DNA from 2 places in the Planococcus dechangensis genome. Region 1 is predicted to be linked to the other one. Evidence: riboswitches for the same ligand, from Rfam matches in the RefSeq annotation. Region 1 holds a riboswitch; the other holds the start of a gene.
What was found. A riboswitch is a leader RNA that binds a small molecule or an ion and turns the genes downstream of it on or off. The one in region 1 is predicted to bind FMN.
Positions count from the first base shown of each region.

Region 2: another riboswitch for FMN. It lies ahead of ACFO5U_RS05840 (ECF transporter S component); the one in region 1 lies ahead of ribD (bifunctional diaminohydroxyphosphoribosylaminopyrimidine deaminase/5-amino-6-(5-phosphoribosylamino)uracil reductase RibD).

Region 1 is NZ_JBHSGL010000002.1:123,782-134,426, reverse strand. Features, by position in the region: gene ACFO5U_RS01180 (hypothetical protein) at 1-909, shown strand, start outside; gene ACFO5U_RS01175 (siderophore ABC transporter substrate-binding protein) at 1,617-2,573, shown strand; gene ACFO5U_RS01170 (O-methyltransferase) at 2,631-3,263, shown strand; gene ACFO5U_RS01165 (alpha/beta hydrolase) at 3,339-4,082, opposite strand; gene ACFO5U_RS01160 (PaaI family thioesterase) at 4,206-4,604, shown strand; gene ACFO5U_RS01155 (MarR family winged helix-turn-helix transcriptional regulator) at 4,752-5,231, shown strand; gene ACFO5U_RS01150 (ring-cleaving dioxygenase) at 5,228-6,211, shown strand; gene ACFO5U_RS01145 (TIGR04104 family putative zinc finger protein) at 6,358-6,657, shown strand; FMN riboswitch at 6,750-6,880, shown strand; FMN riboswitch at 6,988-7,118, shown strand; gene ribD (bifunctional diaminohydroxyphosphoribosylaminopyrimidine deaminase/5-amino-6-(5-phosphoribosylamino)uracil reductase RibD) at 7,216-8,301, shown strand; gene ribE (riboflavin synthase) at 8,307-8,942, shown strand; gene ACFO5U_RS01130 (bifunctional 3,4-dihydroxy-2-butanone-4-phosphate synthase/GTP cyclohydrolase II) at 8,958-10,148, shown strand; gene ribH (6,7-dimethyl-8-ribityllumazine synthase) at 10,162-10,629, shown strand.
Region 2 is NZ_JBHSGL010000005.1:513,795-524,439, forward strand. Features, by position in the region: gene ACFO5U_RS05800 (asparaginase) at 1-477, opposite strand, end outside; gene ACFO5U_RS05805 (YpdA family putative bacillithiol disulfide reductase) at 501-1,475, opposite strand; gene ACFO5U_RS05810 (metallophosphoesterase) at 1,508-2,293, opposite strand; gene ACFO5U_RS05815 (CBS domain-containing protein) at 2,361-2,990, opposite strand; gene ACFO5U_RS05820 (LysM peptidoglycan-binding domain-containing protein) at 3,052-3,825, opposite strand; gene ACFO5U_RS05825 (RecQ family ATP-dependent DNA helicase) at 3,904-5,331, opposite strand; gene ACFO5U_RS05830 (YpbB family protein) at 5,328-6,353, opposite strand; gene ACFO5U_RS05835 (ferredoxin) at 6,460-6,711, shown strand; gene ACFO5U_RS05840 (ECF transporter S component) at 6,756-7,337, opposite strand; FMN riboswitch at 7,480-7,613, opposite strand; gene ACFO5U_RS05845 (hypothetical protein) at 7,690-8,871, opposite strand; gene sigX (RNA polymerase sigma factor SigX) at 8,861-9,394, opposite strand; gene ACFO5U_RS05855 (ATP-binding protein) at 9,441-10,645, opposite strand, start outside.

The sequences.
Region 1 (10,645 bases):
GAGTGGTTCAAGAGAACATGGAACACGATGGATTACGACAACCCCGATGAGCGCCCGTTCTGGTCCAATGCCCAGACCAATGAACAGCAATTCGGTTTGCTGAGCTTTGATCGCCACAAAGTAAAAGTCGATGGCGAAGACGATTGGCAAGAAGAATCCATCCTTTATGAAAAAACAGATGGTGCCTTGCGTACATTGTCGATGGATTCAGATGAACGCTATGTGTACGTAAAAGCCGATTTCGACCCAACAAAAGAATGGTGGGGGCAAGACGAGTTGCGCCTCTACTTTAGTATCCGCAACGACGCTGGCATTGAAATTGAGGATGAGTTCCTGGCCGATTTCGAGTTGTCGATTGACGGGGAACAAGCCGCATTGCGGGTTGCGGGTGATTACGATACTTTCTATTATGATTATCATGAACGGTTGAAGATGATTCCGGAAGAAAAGGATATTGAAGACACCTTCCATCCGATGCGCTTGGCGCTGAACAAAGAATTCACGCGGCCGGATACGGGGGAAGTATATCCGTTTGAGTATTACGAAACAGGGGAGATGCGCTTTGGGATGGCCAATCCGGAGCATGCTGAATACGATTCATTGAATGACTATTATTATTCAGAGGACACCGGCATACTGGAAATCCGCATACCGTGGATGCTGTTGAATTCCAAAGACCCGGCGAAAAAAGAGTTCACCGGTGATTTGCAAAAAGACGGCATCGAAGCAAGCGTAACGGTCGATGGCATCAAGGCAGCGGCGGTGCTAGGTGAAGGGCAAGAATTGGAGTCCCTTGGCTTGTCTGACAGCAAAATGTATTCATGGGAACCATGGGGAATGCCGCTATCAGAAGAACGACTCAAAGAATCGTATTATATTTTGCAGGAAACATTCGGAAAAGTTGAATAGAAAAAGATCTATAAGGGAATGATCCCTTAAAGTTAGAATGTTGGTTTATGCAGCTGATTGGCTGGTATGCGTCCGGTATTACACCGGGCACATGCCAGCCAATTTTTGTATGCTGCGTTCCTCGTAGTAAGAGATTAGAAAATAACTCTCTGAACTCGCTAATTAAATCGGATGCCTATATACCGCAATCTCCACTAGGGAAGCGATTTCCCCTCCAGCGGACGAAACCAACAGAAGCATTAAAAAATGTTCATCACACCAAACAATGAAATCCAACAGCTGCCTAGCGTATACGGGTGAGCCGAAGCAAGAAGACAAGTGGTTTTCTCGGCTTATTGCGTAAGGCCATAACCAAGCAAGGCGGCGAACCCGGTGGCGATGCCATGGACAAACAGCTGCAAATGTCCGCAAAAAAATTCTACTCACTGCTTTCTGATTCTCCACTAGGAAAGCGATTCCCATTATGGAAAATAAAACAACACACGAGCACCGAAAAACAATTGAAAATAATTCTCAATTAGAGCTTGAAAGCGAATTTTATTCTGCTATACTAATAAATGCAGGCAAGTGATAATGATTATCAGTATCATTAAGGTTTTCGAGAGGAGCGATTTATTGGAATTGGGTAAGGCAGGCGCGGAAAACACATATAGCTACTACATAAGCACATTCAAATAATTTCTTTACCAGAAAAGGAGACGGAAAAAATGAAGAAATGGATATTCGCAAGCGTACTTCTCATAATATTGGCGGTATTGGCGGCGTGTGGCTCAGCTGAAGAATCAACAGATAGCCAAACGGCAGAAGCGCAAACAACAGAAGCAGAAACGATGACGGTAACACATGAACTTGGTGAAACAGAAGTCCCGAAAAACCCTCAGAAGGTAGTTGTCTTTGACTTCGGTATTTTGGATACACTGGATAAATTGGGCGTCGAATCAATTGTTGGCGTACCTCAAGGAAACGTTCCGTCTTACTTGGAAAAATTCGAAGACGCTGACAAGTACGAGAATGTCGGCACATTAAAAGAAGCAGACTTTGAAACCATTCATGCGATGGACCCTGACTTGATCATCATTTCCGGACGCCAGGCAGAAATGTATAACGAATTCAACGATATCGCACCGACTATACATTTGGGTGTAGACACAAGCGACTACATGAATTCATTCACTACTAACATGACAACGGTCGGAGAAATCTTCGGCGAAGAAGCGCAAGTGGAAGAAGCGCTCGCAGCCATCAACGAACAAATCGAAGGCGTCCAAGCGAAAACTAAAACGACTGAAGGCAAAGGCTTGATCGTCTTGGCGAATGAAGGAAAAGTAAGTGCATACGGAGCAGCTTCACGCTTCGGCATCATTCATGATGTGTTCGGCGTAAAACAAGCTGATGAAGGCATTGAATTGTCGACTCATGGACAAAGCATTTCGTATGAATACATCCTCGACACAAACCCGGATATGATGTTTGTGGTGGACCGCAACGCAGCTGTCGGAAATGATGCAAGCGCGAGCGATACATTAGAAAATGAATTGGTGCAAAAAACCAATGCTTACAAAAACGAAAAAATCATCTATTTGGATCCAGACTATTGGTACCTATCAGGCGGTGGATTGCAATCTGTCAGCGAAATGGTGACGGCCATCGAATCTGCACTTTAATCGATCAACTTCCGGCATCGCCGGAGGTTTTTCATTAAACGTAGGAGGGAAATCGGAATGAAGGAAATCAATGCGTATATCGACAGCTTATTTGCAGGACAGGACGAATTGCTGATGGATGTACTCAAAACGATTGACGAAAAAGGGATGCAGCCAATTTCTGTGTCTCCGTCTTCGGGGAAGTTGCTGACCATGCTGGTTGCGATATCTGAAGCGGAGGAGGTATTGGAAATTGGTGCTCTTGGCGGCTATAGCGGCATTTGTTTAGCGCGGGGATTTGGTAAGAACGGTCATTTGACGTCCTTGGAGTTGGAGCAGGATTATGCTGAACTGGCCAAAGCACACCTTACACAAGCTGGATTTGGCGAAAGGGTGGATTATATGACAGGCCCTGCACTGGAAAGTCTCGAAAGGCTGAAACAAGACGGCCGGACGTTCGACTTCTTTTTCATTGACGCCGATAAAGAAAACTATGAAAACTATTTAAACGCCTGCCTGGAATTGGCTCAAAGTGGTGCGCTCATTGTGGCGGACAATGTACTGGCTCGGGGCACTGTCGCGGATCAGGGTAGTGGCAACCAGCATACGGAAACCATGAAGAAGTTCAATCAAGCAGCAGCAAACCATCCGCAAATGGAATCGATTTTATTGCCGATCGGCGATGGGCTCCTTGTGGCAACAGTGAAATAAAGAACAAAAGGACGAACCGCCAATGTGCAGTTCGTCCTTTTGCAGTTCTTGTACAGTTTTATACAACTATATAGCTCATTCGAATTTATGGAAAAATGCCAGTGTTTCGTCGATGATCCGTTGCTGATCATGGTCAAGTGTCGCTACGTGGTAGCTGTCTGGCAATTCGATAATGTTTTTTTCGTCGGACGAAATGTGATCAAAAATAATTTGTGAATTATTGGGCGGGACGACATGATCTTCAGGCGAGAACAAAATGAGCGCAGGGCAATGAATGGCATTTAAACTTTTATGGGTTAATTCCATAAAGTTCAAAATTTCCTTCACTGAAGCGACCGGAGTTTTCTCATAAGCCAGTTCGACGATGCCGGGTTTTTTAATATCGGAACCGATGGCATCCAAAAAGCGCACGTCCTGCAAGTCTTTCACGCCTTCCATTGCCGGGACTTCGACTGCGGCATTGATCAAGGAAATCGCACGGATTTCAGGATGGTTCGCAGCCATATAAAGCGCAAGTGTTCCGCCCATCGACAAGCCGGCCATGAAAATCTTGTCGCAGCGCTCACTTAGCCAGGCATATGCTTCTTCGACAGAAGCGATCCAGTCTTGATAACGGGTCTGTTCCATATCTTCGTAATGCGTGCCATGTCCCTTCAGGCGCGGAGCATAGACGCTATAGCCTTCTTTCGCAAAAGCTTCTGCCAAGGGCCGCATGCTTTGTGTCGTGCCGGTAAACCCATGGGAGACCAGAACGCCGACCTTTCCGCCCTCTTGGATAAATGGTTCAGCGCCTGGCAGTACATCGAAATTGGACATCATCAAAAAACCTCCTTTAAGGTAGTTCTGTAGTATTTCGCTATCGATAAGGAAAACCCTGCCAATGCACTTGGTTGAAAAAGAGAATGATATAATAGTGGAAAGCAAACAACTGGAGGGAATCACATGCAGCAAGTTCAAGAGTTCACACAACTGATCGAGCAGTTTGAAAGCGGCCAATATTTTCAGCTGCTTGGGTTTGAAATCGATAAAGTCGAGTATGGAGAAGCCATCATGCGTCTGAAGAGAAAACCGGATAACGACAATATGCAAAACATGCTGCATGGGGGTGCCATCATGTCGGGGCTGGACATTGCCATGGGACTGGCTTCACGTTCGTTAGGAAGTGATGCGGTATCGACCATCCAAATGGAAGTTCGTTTTGTTAAGAGCCTGGCAGAAGGAAACGCCACCTTCCACGCGCAAGTGCTGCATCAGACGAATAGCACTGTCATCCTGACTGGGCGTGTGCTTAGCGACGAAAACGAACTGCTGGCATACAGCACCGGCACGTTCAAATTATGAGTAAAAGATGCTTTTTTCTGCAAATTGCGGGAAGAGGCATTTTTGTTTGGATGTATATGGAATTCGAATTCTTGACCCGGGGATATAGGATTGATATAATTACTTTTAATTAAAGATATTTTAATTCGAAGTAAAGGGGTGAACGATATGATATTCCAAAATCAAAATTTAAAAGCTGTCACTGTATTGATCCGGGCAGCCGATGCGGTGCACGACGCCATCAAGCGCGACGTTGCTGGCTACGGTTTGAATGCCACCGAATTTTCGGTGCTCGAGTTGCTGTATCATCAAGGGCGCCAGCCAATCCAAGCTATCGGTAAGAAAGTACTCATTGCAAGCAGCAGCATCACCTATGTGGTCGATAAACTTGAACATAAAGGCTATGTCGAGCGCGAAGCGTGCAAAGAAGACCGCCGTGTTACATATGCGCTTTTAACAAAAGAAGGTCATAGCTTGATGGACCGGATTTTTCCCGAGCATGAGCTGCAAATGAATAAAGTGTTTGCCAGTCTTGCTGAAGATGAAGTGGCAGAATTGATCCAGAAACTGAAAAAAGTAGGCTACGAAGCACAAGAAAGCGACGGTGCGGAAAGCAGGAAAAATGAAGAAAAGGAGCGTTATGCATGAATGAGTTGAAAGGAATCCACCATGTAACGGCGATCACTAGCAGCGCCGAAAAGAATTATGAATTTTTCACGTATGTTTTGGGTATGCGTTTGGTGAAAAAGACGGTGAACCAGGATGATATCCAAACCTATCACCTGTTTTTCGCCGATGATAAAGGAACAGCCGGAACGGATATGACGTTTTTCGATTTTCCAGGAATTCCAAAAGGAACTCACGGCACGAATGAAATCTATAAAACAGCTTTTCGAGTGCCATCAGACGAAGCGCTCAGCTACTGGGAAAAGCGTTTCGATAAATACGAAGTCCAGCATAATGCCATTCGCGAGCAGTTCGGGGTCAAGACATTGTCGTTCTCGGATTTTGACGAACAGCAGTACATGCTTGTTTCGGATGAAAACAATAAAGGAGTCGCAGCAGGGACGCCGTGGCAAGATGGACCGGTTCCGCTCGAGTTCGCCATTACAGGTCTTGGGCCGATCCATATCCGCATCGGCCAGTTCGATTATTTGAAACAGGTGCTAGAACAGGCGATGCATATGCGTGAAGTCGCGAGTGAGGGCGATACTCACCTATTCGAAATGGGTGAAGGCGGAAACGGCGCGCAAGTCATCGTGGAGCACAATACAGCTTTGCCATCTGGTGTACAAGGGTTCGGCACGGTTCACCACGCGGCATTCCGCGTCGCTGACCGAGAAGCTTTGAATGAATGGATCAGCCATATGGAACAAACCGGATTTTCAACTTCCGGATATGTCGACCGTTTCTTTTTCGAGTCCTTATATGCGCGCGTCGCTCCTGGATTGTTATTTGAATGGGCCACAGATGGGCCCGGATTTTTAGGGGATGAGCCGTATGAAACACTTGGCGAAAAATTATCCTTGCCGCCGTTTTTGGAGCCGAAGCGAGAGCAGATCGAAAGCATGGTGCGGCCGATCGATACAATGCGCAGCACGCGAACTATCGAAAAAGAATATTTATAAACAGTGTGCGCGGCTCCCAAGTGAGCCGCGTATTTTTATTGTCAATGCGGAAGATAGTAAGAAATTTCACATTATGGATCTATTTTGGGAACTATAGCCCATGTTCTGCGTATGTATATATAGCTAATCGATTGGGGAGAAGTGCAATGCCGAAATGCCAAAACTGCGGAAAAAAGTGGACATGGGGACAAACTGCCTGCCGTTTGATTACACTCGGAGATAGTTTGCGATGCCCCCATTGCCGGAAAGAGCAATTTTTGACTGCTGCAGCCCGCAAAAAAACCGGGACATCCGTCTTTGCGGCGCCGCTTATCATGTTTATTTCAGTCGCCTTCGGCATTGATCCATTTGCATCTCTTGCATTGTTTGCAATATCTTTTTTGTTCATTCTTGGCATATCCCCTTTCTTTATCGAGCTGACAGATGAACGTGGCCCGATGTGGTAAACCGCAAACAATGGATCTAAGAAAACTGATTATGAGATTCTTTTCTGGACAGCCCCCTAGACCTTGCGCTAAACTTACAGGTAATCATTCATAGCGTTCTTCGGGGTCGGGTGAAATTCCCAATCGACGGTAACGGAGCAATCCGAAGCCCGTGAGCCTTTCGGGGCAGGATTTGGTGCAAGTCCAAAGCCGACAGTTAAAGTCTGGATGGGAGAAGAACCGTCAAGCAGCCTAATAGCATTCGCTAAGGCTTATTTGATATGCACTTTCAAGGCCCCTTTCTAAAATGGAAGGGGCCTTTTTTGCATATTATGGATGATCAATTGAATAGTATTCCTTCGGGGTCGGGTGAAATTCCCAATCGACGGTAACGGAGCAATCCGAAGCCCGTGAGCCTTTCGGGGCAGGATTTGGTGCAAGTCCAAAGCCGACAGTTAAAGTCTGGATGGGAGAAGGAAGAACACGGGAATTATAGTATCAACTATAGTTTTATTTCCAATTGTCTTCTAACCCATTGATCCATCAATGGGTTTTTATTTTTGTGAAAGGTGTGGTTGGGTGGACGAACAGCAGTATATGAAACAAGCATTAGGGTTAGCGCGAACAGCAGCTGGGCAAACATCCCCCAATCCGCTTGTTGGTTCAGTGATTGTTAAAGATGGCCGCATCGTTGGCATGGGTGCCCATTTGAAAGCCGGCGAAGCCCATGCAGAAGTCCATGCGCTCCGTATGGCGGGCAGTGCGGCGCAAGGCGCCGATGTATACGTGACATTAGAACCGTGCAGCCATCATGGGCGCACTGGCCCTTGCGCGGACGCAATCATCCGTGCAGGAGTTCGCCGCGTCGTCATTGCGGTGCTCGATCCGAATCCGCTCGTATCGGGCAACGGCGTCAGAAAGCTGGAATCTGCCGGGATTACTGTTGAAATCGGCGTCTGCGAAGCTGAAGCGCTCGAACTGAATCGGATGTTTTTTACCTTTATCCAAAAAAATCGACCTTTTGTCACATTGAAACATGCCATTACATTGGACGGAAAAATTGCGACTCATGGCGGCCGTTCCGAAAAGATTACAGGCGACGCCGTTCGTCAAGATGTCCACGAACTGCGCTTTTTGCACGACGCCATTTTAGTTGGCGCTCAAACTGTAGCGCTCGACAACCCACGCTTAACCAATCGGTTCGGCGACTCCAAAAAGCAACCGATTCGCGTGGTGCTGGATCACGATTTGCGGATTCCGCAAGAAAGCCACATCATCCAAGTGCCTGATGCCCCTACTTGGATCATCACCGGCTCGAATCCTGATATCCCAAATCGTGCAGCGCAATTCCCCGAGCATGTGAGGGTTTTGCAAGTGGAAGGCCCGCGCGTTGAAATCGTGTCGGCTTTGGAATTGCTTGCGCAACACCAGGTTTTGTCTGTCTTGGTGGAAGGCGGACAAAAAATCAATACGGCATTTTTAAAAAGCGGGCAAGTGGACGAAATTGCTACTTATATTGCCCCCATCATTCTCGGCGACGCCGGAACCGTTTCAGTATTTGGCAATCTGCAGACCAGTGCTGCAGAAAACGGCATCCGGCTGGAAACAAAGAGTGTGGACCGGATCGGACATGATTTGAAAATCACTTCCACTTTGAAGGAGTGACACAGATGTTTACAGGGATTATCGAAGAAAAAGGACAACTCGCAGGCACAAAGCGCAGCACATCCAGTATGGCAATGACCATCCGTGCAAAAGTGGTGCTAGAAGATACAAAAATTGGTGATAGCATTTCCGTTGAAGGGGTGTGCTTGACGGTGACATCTTTAGCAAGCGACCGCTTTACGGTGGATGTCATGCCTGAAACTTATCATGGAACTACACTTTCTTCTTTAGGCACTTCGAGTCCGGTCAATTTAGAACGTGCGATGGCAGCAAATGGGCGATTCGGCGGCCATCTCGTGGCGGGCCATGTCGATGGTGTCGGAAAGATTCTGCGGAAAAGGCCTCAAGAGAATGCGCTGTATATCGACATTGCAGCGCCGGCCGAACTCATTGCGCAGTCTATCGTCAAAGGTTCGGTGGCAGTCGATGGCATTAGCTTGACCATTTTTGAACTGAGTGAAAACCATTTGACGGTATCGCTCATTCCTCACACGGCTGGAGAAACGACCTTAGGCGGAAAAAAGGTTGGCGATTCGGTCAATCTGGAAACCGATATGTTCGGAAAATACGTGCAGCGCTTTATGGAACACGCGCCAAAACAACCGATGAATGCCGATTATCTGCGGCGTCACGGATTTTAAAGGAGCAAACAACCGATGGTACACTCAATCGAAGAAGCAGTAAAAGACTTGCAGTCAGGAAAAATCATTATTTTGGTTGATGATGAATCGCGGGAAAACGAAGGAGATTTCGTTTGTCTCGCGGAACATGCAACACCGGAAAACATCAATTTCATGGCGACTCACGGCAAGGGCCTCATTTGCACACCGGTCTCGCCAGATATTGCGTTGCGCTTGAAACTCGACCAAATGGTCAGCCATAATACCGACCATCACGAAACGGCTTTTACCGTCAGCATCGACCATAAAGATGCAAAGACCGGCATCAGTGCGTTCGAACGTTCCGATACGATTTTGCATATGCTTGATACAAAAGCCGTGCCGCAAGATTTCAAGCGCCCGGGCCATATCTTCCCGCTCGTCGCAAAAGCAGGAGGTGTCTTTCAGCGCCAAGGACATACGGAGGCGTCGGTCGATTTAGCCAGAATCAGCGGCAGCGATCCGGCGGCGGTCATCTGCGAAATCATGAATCCAGACGGTTCGATGTCGCGTATGCCCGATTTGGAAAAATTGGCGCTTGAGTTCGATCTGAAGCTCATCACGATCGAAGACTTGTATGCATATCGCGCGGAGAAAGATCCGCTCATCACACGGGAATCGAGTGTCCATATGCCGACTGATTTCGGCGAGTTCAGGATGGTCGGCTATTCCAATCGACTGGACAAGGAAGAGCACGTCGCTATCGTCAAAGGCAATCCGGAGTTGGAGCAAGCGCCGATTGTCCGCATTCATTCGGAATGTTTGACAGGCGACATTTTCCATTCCCGCCGCTGCGATTGCGGAGCGCAGCTGAGTAAATCACTCGAGCTGATCGAACAAGCAGGTGCAGGCATTGTCTTGTATATGCGTCAGGAAGGACGCGGCATCGGCTTATTGAACAAGCTGAAAGCGTACGAACTTCAGGAGCAAGGATTCGATACGGTCGAAGCGAACGAACAGCTCGGCTTTCCGGCAGAAATGCGTGATTATACGTTATGCGCGCTTATGCTGAAAGACTTAGGCGTCATGCGCGTCAGGCTGCTGACGAACAACCCGGCAAAAACCGACGCATTGGTCGAATACGGCATTGAAATAGAAGAGCGGCTTGCGTTGGTCATTCCGCCGACAGAAGACAACACGCAATACATGGCAACAAAAAAACATCGGATGCAACATATCATTGACTAGGGAGTGTTCATAAATGGAAACAGTATACGAAGCAAACTTAATCGGTTCGGATTTAAAAATAGCGATCGTCACGGGGCGGTTCAACGATTTCATCACATCCCGCTTGTTGGACGGAGCGGTCGATGGCTTAGTCCGCCATGGCGTCAGCAAAGAAAATATCGACACGGCGTGGGTGCCTGGAGCATTTGAATTGCCGCTCGTGGCGAAAAAGATGGCAGAAACGAAAAAATACGATGCGGTCATCGCGCTCGGTACCGTCATCCGCGGGGCGACAACTCATTATGACTACGTCTGCAGCGAAGCGGCTAAAGGCATTGCACAAGCGGGCATGTCTACAGGAGTTCCGGTCATATTCGGAGTGTTGACAACGGAAACGATTGAACAGGCCATTGAACGCGCAGGCACAAAAGCCGGAAACAAAGGCTATGAAGCGGCTGTTTCAGCAGTGGAAATGGGCAATCTAATGAAAGCATTCGACTGATCATTAAGTAGTTCCA
Region 2 (10,645 bases), on a different contig from region 1:
GTATTTAGCACTATAGATGCGTTCATTGAAAACGACGACCGTCCCGACCCCTTTTATGACCGGGTCGACCGCGACATAAATCGAATTGCGTAAATTGGAATAAACGTCCGTCCCGACCTCTTCCGGAGAACGTTGGCTGCCCGTGACCACTACTGTCCGTTCATCCCCAATCGTCAAATCCAAAAAATAAGCCGTTTCTTCCAATGTATCCGTACCATGGGTGACAACAACGCCTTCAACCGCGGGATCTTGCAATTCCGCCAGGATAGCTTCTTTAATTACTTTCATCTCCGAAAAGCCGATGTGCATGCTCGGCAATTGATAAACATCAATTACTTTCACTTCTATTTCTTCAGGAAGCTGGCACAATTCCGCAAGCTCTTTTCCCGAAATCGCACCGGATTGCAACAAACCGTCTGAAATGGCTTTGCTGGCAATCGTGCCCCCTGTCGTGATCAACGAAACTTTTTTCTTCATAAAGCACCTCTCTTTTTTACTTGTTAACGGTTCGGACGCCCTTGTTTTTCGGCAATTGCCGCGGCGATTTGACGGCCGTGGAAACGGCCATTTTCAATAAAGATTTCATTGGCATTGTTGCCTGCTGCTATGACGCCTGCAATAAATAAGCCGTCGACATTGCTTTCCATCGTTTTTTCATCAAATTTCGGCCTACCGCTTGCCTTGTCGATTTCGATACCCATTTGTTCAAGAAAACGGTGGTCCGGGTGATAGCCGATCATAGCGAACACAAAATCATTCGGCAGCGTTTCTTTCGTATCGTTGACAGTCAATTCCACTTCGCCTTCCCGGATTTCATCGACGATGGAATCAAAAAGCATCGTAATTTCCCCACCCCTCACCAAGCCGTCGAATTCAGGCAGAATCCATGGTTTAACGCTTTTCGAATAGCTTGTACCGTGATATGAAACGGTCACACGGCTTCCCGCTTTATGTAATTCAAGCGCCGCATCGACCGCGGAGTTTTTGCCTCCGATCACCAATACGTCGCAATCGAAATACGGATGGCCTTCCTTGAAATAATGCATCACTTTCTCCATCTCAGCACCAGGCACTTCGAGTTTGTTTGGAAAATCGTAATAACCTGTAGCAGCCACGACATAGCTTGCCGCATACAATGCTTTTGATGTTTTTACGAGAAATTCATTTGAGCGCTCGACTGACAACACTGTTTCAAACGGACGGATGTCCAGTTGATGCCGCTTGACGACTTCCCTATAATAAACAAGCGCTTGATTGCGCTTCGGCTTGCGTTCCTCTGTAATAAAAGGAACATCTCCGATCGATAGTTTTTCGCTGCTGCTGAAAAACGTCTGATGAGTCGGATAACGATAGATGGCGTTGACGATATTGCCTTTCTCGATAACGATGGCACGCAAGCCCAGTTTCTGAATTTCTATGGCAGCCGATAACCCGCAAGGTCCGCCGCCTATAATGATGACGTCAGCACGTTCCATTTACACCACTCCTAGTAATGTCCATATTCAGTTTATCCGATTCGAGCCATTTGTGCCAAACCCGTATCGCCTTCAGATGGATGAATTTCCAGCACGTGGTATTCTGCCGCAGCTCCAAGCCTTAGCGGCACAGTCGTTGTTCCGAAGCCATTGCTGACTAATTCTGTTCGGCCATTTCCGCTTTTGAGTGCACCTCGGTCAAAAATCCCAAACGGTCCGATCCGGATCTGACCGCCATGTGTATGGCCCGCCAAAAGCAAACTCGCTGTGTAGTTTTCTTTTACTTTACCGAAGATGAAAGGGGTATGGCAGACAAAAATAATGGAATCATCCGGTTGCACCATACAGAAGGCGGCCGCTAAGCTTTCTTTACGGAACGCAAAATAATCGATGCCGACTAATTTCAGGCGTGGATTTCCGAACAATTCTACAGACTCGTCGTCTAACACTTTTACGCACTCTTCCTCAAACAACTTATAAAGAAGTTCTTCGCCCACTTCACGGTCGTTATTGCCGAATACATAATAAACCGGCGCCATTTCCCGTAGGATGCGCAAGTTGCCCCGAATCCTCTCTATCGAAACACCACGTTCGACAAAGTCCCCGCCTATCACCACAATGTCGACCGGTTCATTGAACAGCCGGCGGTGAAGCTTGCGCCGATGGACGTCCGATATGAACAGCATCCTAAAGGGCTTGAACTGAGCTTTTCCTGCTAATCGGACGACTGCGCGGCGCTTCTTTTCACTATGGGCATTGCGATACATCCAAGCGGCCATTGCAGCACCTAATGATGCCAATCGTAAAAACCATTTCATCGCCTACATCCTTTCCAAATCAACAAAAAAACATAAGCTGGGCTTATGTTTTCTGTTCCACCGCTATTCAATCTTGCGTAATATCGAGAATGCGGAAACCGGATTTTTCCAGCTCTTTTGTGAATTTGTCCATATTGTTCTTCTTTTTGACTTTCAAAACAATCCGGCGCACAACTTTGTCGGTTTCATCGAAAGTTACAAGCGACACGACCGACTCTTTGTACTTTTCAATAATTTCACCCAAACGTCCAATGCGACCTTCGGATTCAACGGAAGTGAATGTGATGCGGAATCCAGGCTGCTGCATTCCGAACGCACTTTGCAATTGGTTGACTACATCAAAACGGGTCACGATGCCAAGAAATTTCCCTTCATCCACAACAGCAATGATCGGAAAATCACGCAATTCAACTAGTGCTTTTTCATAAACGTCGTTGATGTTCAAAAAGACATCCTGGTTGACCATAACATCTTTTATTTTTGTGGAACGGATATATTCATCCTTGTTCGCATTCGAATAGAAGAAAGCGCGATACGCATGGTACCAAGTGAAAATACCCTTAAATTCTTCTCCTTCAACGACTGGGAGTGCATCTACTGAATGCTGCTCCAACAGCTCGAGCCCTTTCTCCATTGTATCTTCTGGGCGGACGATATAACATTTTTCCTTTTTAACTAATGCACTCTTAACAAACATCTGCTCACCTCTTTAACTTTCTACTGTCTCTTTTCCCTATCAGGCGGCATTTAATCTCGCCTTACGGCAAAATCAATGTTTGTCCCGGGCTAATATTATTAGATCCCAATCCGTTCGCTTGTTTAATTTTCTCGACTGCTGCTGCTGCTCCGCTCGCGCCGTAATTATTGACCGCAATGCGGTAAAGCGTCTCACTCGACTGAACGACAATCGTTTTGCCGCCAGCTGTTGGCGTTTCTTGCTCTGTTTCTGTTTTTTGTTCAGCTTCTGTTTTTTGTTCAGCTTCTGCTCGTTTTTTCTCTTCAGCTTGCTGTTGAGCCAGTGCTTTCGCCTGTTCCTGTGCTTCAGCTTCTTCACGCGCTTTTTGTTCGGCGGCTGCACTTTCTTGAGCTTTCTTATCTGCTTCCGCCTTTGCTTTCGCTGCCGCTTGTTGTTTTTCTTCTTCCGCGGCTTTTGCTTCGCGTTCACGGGCTTTTGCTTTTAATTCTTTTTGTTCAGCAGCTTGTTGCGCTTTGAATTCTCTTTCGTCTTCTGTTGAATCTTCGGAAGCTGCTAGCACGGTGCCGCTAGCTGGAGTTTGGGAATTCAATTCAAAACTGACTTGATTTTCGGTGGTTTTGGCGGTTAAGGTGTCATCCGGTTCGTAATAGAACGCAACATAAATCAATAAAGTAACCGGAATCAAAATAAAGATGAAAAACAAGGACGGCAACAGCAAGCCCCTACTATTGGCTTTAGGTGCTTGGCGTGAACGCCGCGACAATTCTGCCATTCGTTCCTGCGACAATTCCTGACGATTTTTCTCCATCGATTCACGATATTTATCGTTTCCCATTTCACGACTACCCCTATCTGTACTAATATATCTATTATGACGAAAAAAGACTTATTTGTAAATATTAGAATATAAATTTCATATAGGGAGAATGGCCTTTAGACGCTCTTGCCAAGACGACATGGAATTGGCTGTTGGTTTCTGGCTATTCGCTTTGAACAAGTCGTAATCAATTCCGTGGAAACTGCAGCAACTATGCGGCACGACAGGGGTTTCCTGATCAAAGCTAGCACTGATAAACATGCGTATACAGCCCTGGCAATGAACCAATTGACGGATTGTATTCGCTTGGCGCAGCTTTTCTTTTTTCAAAAGCTCCATCTGGTTCAAAGTGCCTTCCATAGAAATTCGTTCTCGCCAATAAATGAGGATGCGGTAAGCCGTTTCCCTCACTAAGCCTTGATCGACCAGTTGTTTCGCTTCCGCTCCGGCACTATAAATCAGTTCGACTTCATGGCGTTCGGGCAAATCATCCAGTACCAAACTTTCGACAAGCCGCTCGTCTCCGTCCACGTAAAGCAAAGTTGCAAGCGATGGGTTACCGTCGCGTCCTGCTCTTCCAATTTCTTGTACATAGCCTTCTATGGAAGACGGCAGCTGATAATGTATAACTTGACGAATATCCGGTATGTGGACGCCCATGCCAAATGCATTGGTGGCACAAACCCATTCCAATTCTTTGTTTTGGAATTGCTGCTGCACAAAAATGCGGTCTTGTTGTTCCATTCCGCCATGATAAAAAGCGGCTTGTATGTTCTGCTCCAACAGACGGCCCGCTAGTTCCTGCGCTTTTTTTCGCGTACCTGCATAGATGATTCCTGGTCCGCCGTAGTTTTTTACCATTGTAAGCAATTGCTCTAGCTTTTCTTTTTCATCGCTGAATTTCCGAATGTTGTAGCTGATATTTGGCCTGTCCATCGGATGGACGTATATGAACGGATCATTTAGTTTCAAATAGCGCTGAATCTCATCGGTCACTTTATCGGTAGCTGTCGCGGTCAATGCCAAGGTCTGGGGATTGCCCAGTGCAGGCAATACTTCTGAAATCCGCAAATAATCGGGACGGAAATCAAAGCCCCATTGGGATATGCAATGGGCTTCATCGGCAACGAGCAATGAGATGCCGATTCCTTTCAATTTACCAAGCACATAGGGTTGGACAAGCATTTCCGGCGCGATGAAAATAAAACGGTATTGATCAAGCATTTTCCAAACGCGCTCCCGTTCATCCGGCTGCATAAATGAATTGATTGCTATAACTGATTTTTCTCCCATTTTTTTCAATTGTGCGACTTGGTCCTGCATAAGCGATAATAGCGGCGAAACAATGACAACTGCACCTGGGAGCACTTTCCCCGGCAACTGATAGCACATGGATTTGCCCATGCCAGTTGGCAGTAAGGCCAATACGTCGCGACCGGAAAGCACTTGCTCAATCACTTCTTTTTGGCCTGGCCGGAATTCTGCAAACCCGTATGATTCGTATAACAGCTGATCTAATTTCATTTTCCCGCCCCCCGCATCGCCAGCGCCAAACGAATTTGGAAATAGCTCGCTTCCGGCAAGTGCTCTTTAATATCGCGTAAGCGCATCGTCTTCAACTCTGCGCTAATTTCGTTGATTTTTTTATAAACAGCCCTATCCATAAAGGGCGTATAAAGAAAAGCACGATCGTTCATCGCCAATTCCACAAAATGATCTTCAATGGTACTCGTTTTCAACTGTCGCAGTTCCGCTATTTGCTCAAGCGAAAAGCCGCGGTCAAATAAACTTTGAGTTCGTTTTGCCGATTCCGTTAAAGCGGACTGCTGAACGATGTCCTCGAGCATTGCCAATAATAACGCAGGCCGTATTTCTTCTATAACATCCAGCCAGGCATGCATCACTTCGACAGCCGCTATTTTTGCATCAATCGGCAAAATTTGTCGCCTCATGGCTATTTGATCCCATGTAAGGCCGCCGATATTGAAGCCCGATAGCCGCTCTATGATGATGTCCTTTTGCCAAGATTCTGCCTCAACGACTTGCAGTGAATTCTCGAGCTGCTCTTTGAATGCATGCTGGACATCTGTGTCGCGGAAGCGGATGCGCTGTAAATAACTTCTCACCCACGTTTGAACGGTTTCATCGGCAACGACCGGATCAAAGCGTGTTTGATTTTGCATAAAACAAGACATCGTTTGAACAACCAGCGACAAGCGGGCAAAAAAACGACTTTCATTCCCTCTATACTTCCAACCGTTAAGAGCCGTCTCCGGCAAAGGCAATTCCACTGCTCGGGACGTAAGACGCACTTGCTCATCGCCTACCTCAAGCAAACCGGCTGACTGGAGCCTTGATACTGAAGCTAGATAATCGGACTTATCCAATTTCGGCAGCACTCCAAAAAACGGATGCAAATTAAAATAGCCGATATCTTGAATGGTTTGTCCTGACTTTTTTCCTTTAATTAAATGATAAGGGGAAGAAATGGTCCGCTGACCGTCTACCGCTTTCATTATGGCTAAAACGACTTCATCAAATCGCAATGATATAACCTCCCGGCGGTTTTGGGTTGAAAAACACAAGGAACATCTATAGAATAAAAACGATAGTATAACTGAACTTGTTCGGAGATAAAGGAGAGGAACTGGAATGGCTAAATATACCATTGTTGATAAGGATACGTGCATCGCTTGTGGCGCATGTGGAGCAGCAGCACCAGACATTTATGATTATGATGATGAGGGCATCGCTTTCGTTATTCTTGATGATAACATGGGGACTGAACAAGTACCAGATGAGCTGCTAGAGGATATGGAAGACGCATTTGAAGGGTGTCCAACCGATTCCATTAAAGTTGCAGACGAGTCTTTTGATGGCAATCCATTAAAATACGAAGATTGAATATAAAAAGCGGCTGGAAGATTACTCTTCCGGCCGCTTCTTTTTTATGATAAATAATAGGAACGCTGCTTTTCGATCCATGTATGCATACTGCCGAAGATCAGCAGGACGACCGTTGTGAGCGCCAAGCCTTTGATCAAGTTGAACGGCAAAATACCGAGCACAATCGTCGTGTACAGCACATTTCCCGTCTGGGCAGGCATATTAAGGAAGTACGTATACATTGGCAAGAATACGAAATAGTTGAGCACGCTCATTCCGATAGCCATCGAAAGTGTGCCGATCACCAAGCCGAATGCAATGCCTTTTTTAGTCGAAACCTTCCGGTAAACTGCATAAACCGGCAAAATGAACAATAGGCTTGTAGCGAAGTTCGCCATATGGCCTACAGGTACACCTGTAGGGCTTCCGGAAAAAATCCAATCCAGTACGTTTTTAAAGAATGCGACAAGCACTCCGGCGACTGGCCCCATCGTAATGGCTGCGATAAGTGCAGGGACGTCACTGAAATCCACTTTCAAAAATGCGGGCAAAGCCGGCAGCGGAAAATTGAATAGCATCAATACGAAAGAGATGCTGCTCAGCATACCGACGACAATCATCGATTGCAATTTCTTGTTCTTCATAATCCTCTCTCCTTGTCGTGATTCACCAGAAGAAAGGTTCGGACGCATATTGCCGCAAAAAATCCCTTAAGCAAAGCACTTAAGGGAGAATAGGCACACCAAATAAACGGTCCGCTTAAATATAAACGGCATACGTCCGTACCTTCACCTTCTCCCATCCAGACTATACTGTCGGCTTTGGAATTTCACCAAATCCTGCGTTTTACGGCTCGCGGGCTGATGGACCATTGTCCAATTACCGCCGGTAGGGAATTGCACCCTGCCCCGAAGATGAATCGATATTTTTTTATACAAGTTAATCTTATAAAAAAATGACAACAATGTAAACCTTCCTGCTTACATTGCTGCCATTTTATTTTTGTGGCCAATCCATACGGTTTGCAGAGACCGGCAATTCAATCGGTCCTGCGAAATCAAATCCACCCCATTGGTCTTGGACGATGTTTTCGAACTGAAGTGAAACGCCGTAAGATGCTGCGGTCAAAGCCATGCTCTCGATCATTGTCATCGCCTCTTGCTCATCGAGCGACAACAAATCGAGCGGCTCATCGAATTCGATCGCGACAGCGTCGTCTTGCTGTTCTGCTGCATAATTGATGTGTACAGGTATCGGGCTTGAATAATCATCATTCGGCGAGATTTTCAAGGACATCAGCGCTTCTTGAGGTTGTGCTTCCGACATTCCGTAGGCAGGCGCTAAATAAGCCTCTTTTGCAGAACTGAGCACATAGAAGCTTTGCCCTTGTTCATCCGGAACTACAGGACCCGCAACACCGAGGTGTGAAAACTCTGCCGCTTCGCCTTGGTCGTTCAGAATGCGGATCTCCTGTTGATCCATAAAGGTTTCTTCAAGACTCGATAAATACAATAGCGTAGAAGCGGACCCTTCATCATATGGGTGATCATTTGGCAGATAATGATTGAGCCGCTCATTGCCCTGCTCGAAATAGCCTGCAAATGGATGATAGTCATCAAAGCCCAATCCTACTTCGTCGACTTGCTCTGCAAACTGTTCATACAATTCGACAGAACTTTCAGCTCCATTCGCTTGTTCATTTGAAATCATGAAGCTTACCGGCACGACGTACGCAAGATGCGTGAGGCCTATGCGGAACAATTGATGATCACTCAAGTCGCTTTCATACACCGCCGTACGCAGTGCTTCGTTTTCAAAAGATGTAGCTGCCGATTCCCCTTCAGGCTCAGCCGTTTCATCTGGTTGGGTTTGTTGTTCAACAGCTTCTTCCTGATCTGCCTGGTCTATAGTCATCATAGACTGCTCATCTTTACCGGATGGATCCGCGACAGATGAGTCGGTTCCATTTTGCTGCAATAAGGAGACGACCAAAACGCTGATGCTGAAAAATGCCACGATGGCTACTAGCAGAGGCAGCCAACGTTTCGGCTGCTTTGTTGTAGGCTTATCTTGAATTAATTGTTTATACACTTCGGCTTTTGGCCGTTGATCTTTGATTTCGGGGAAATCCCGCAACAAATTTTCGATTTCTTCATCGTTCCATTTGTCATTCGGCATATTCTCCTCCCCCTTCTGCGACGCTTAATTTTTGACGGAGGGACCGGATTGCACGGTGCTGGGTCGTTTTGACTTTCCCTTCCGACCACCCCAGGACTTCGGCTGTTTCAGCGATGGAAAGGTCTTGGAAATAACGCATGATGATGACCAGCTTTTGGTCACCTGTACACAAATCAAGCATTTGATATAGACGGATTTTGTCCTCATTAAGCATGGAAACTTCTTCCGGAATGCGTTCGGAAGATACCAATTGCTGGGTTTCCCAATCAAAGAAATCCATTGAATGCTTTTTCCGCACTGCCATTTTCCGGAAATGGTCGATGGCCACATTTTTCGCAATCGAGAAAAGCCATGTCTTCTCTGAACTTTTCCCTTGGAAACGATCGTATGCGCGGAATACCCGCACATAAACTTCATGCATCAAATCCTCTGCCAAATGCCTATCCTTGACCAAATAAACGAGAAATTGAAAAACGTCTTGATGATACTCGTCGTATAGCCGGTGAAACACGGAGTCATTCACGTAACTCCCCCCGTTCCTTGGATTAGTCGTCGACTTGCCAAAAAAGTTACATCTTCATAATCGGCAGTGTGAAGATAAAGGAAGTGCCTTTGCCGAGTGTGCTTTCAACGTGTATGTCTCCAGCGTGCGCTTTAATGATATTGCTGGCAATCGCCAAGCCAAGTCCAGTACCGCCTTTGCCAAGTGTTCGCGCTTTGTCCGCTTTATAGAAACGCTCGAAGACGAATGCCAAGTCTTCTTGAGAGATGCCTGCTCCAGTATCGTTGACCGATACTTTTGCGTAGTCTCCAGTTTGTTCGACATGCACATACACTTGCCCTCCTTGCGGCGTATGGCGAAGTGCATTATCGATCAAATTGGTCATCACTTGTTCGATGCGGTCTTCATCCAAATCGGCAGCTGTCCAATCGTCAAGATTTGTCGTAAAGCTCAAGGCAATGCCGTTTTCTTTGGCAGCTTGCGCGAATTTATTGGTCATGCGTTCGATAACGGTATTGAATTGAACAAGCTGTTTGTAAAGTCTCATATGGCCGGATTCCATGCGCGCCAAATTCAATAAATCCGTCACCAAGCGCCCCATGCGCTGAGATTCCTCATAGATGATCTTGGTCATTTCATCGCGTTCTTCATCACTCGCCCCGACGTCATCGAGTAGCGCTTCACTATAGCCTTGAAGCATCGCAATCGGCGTACGTAGTTCGTGGGAAACGTTCGCAATGAAATCTTCCCGCAATTTTTCCAGACGGTGCTGTTCGGTCATATTGTGAAGCACCGCTACTGCTCCGCGCACGCTCTGGCCACTGTACAATGGACTAAAATTAATGGCATAATAGGCTCCTTCAATTTCCAGTTCTTCTTCTATTTCCTCTTGAAACGTCAACACATGATCCAACATATGCAGCATTTCCGGCGGCAAAGTATTTACATCCGCATTGCCGCCTTTTTGAAGCCATTGGTACATTAATTTGTCAGCAGGCGGATTGCTCAGCAAGACCGTTTTGTCTTGGTTAAATGTAATGACCGCATCTGCCATCGACGTCAAGATACTCGATAATTGTTCTTTTTCCTGATTGATGACTTCCACGTGATCTTTCAATTGCCGGCCCATCTGGTTGAAGGCAATCGCCAATTGGCCGATTTCATCCCCTGATGAAACTTTCACTTTTGTATCAAAATTGCCTTTGGCAAGTTCAAAGGCCCCTTCACGCATATTGCGGAGTGGAGAGGTGATGCGTGTCGATAGGAAAAAGG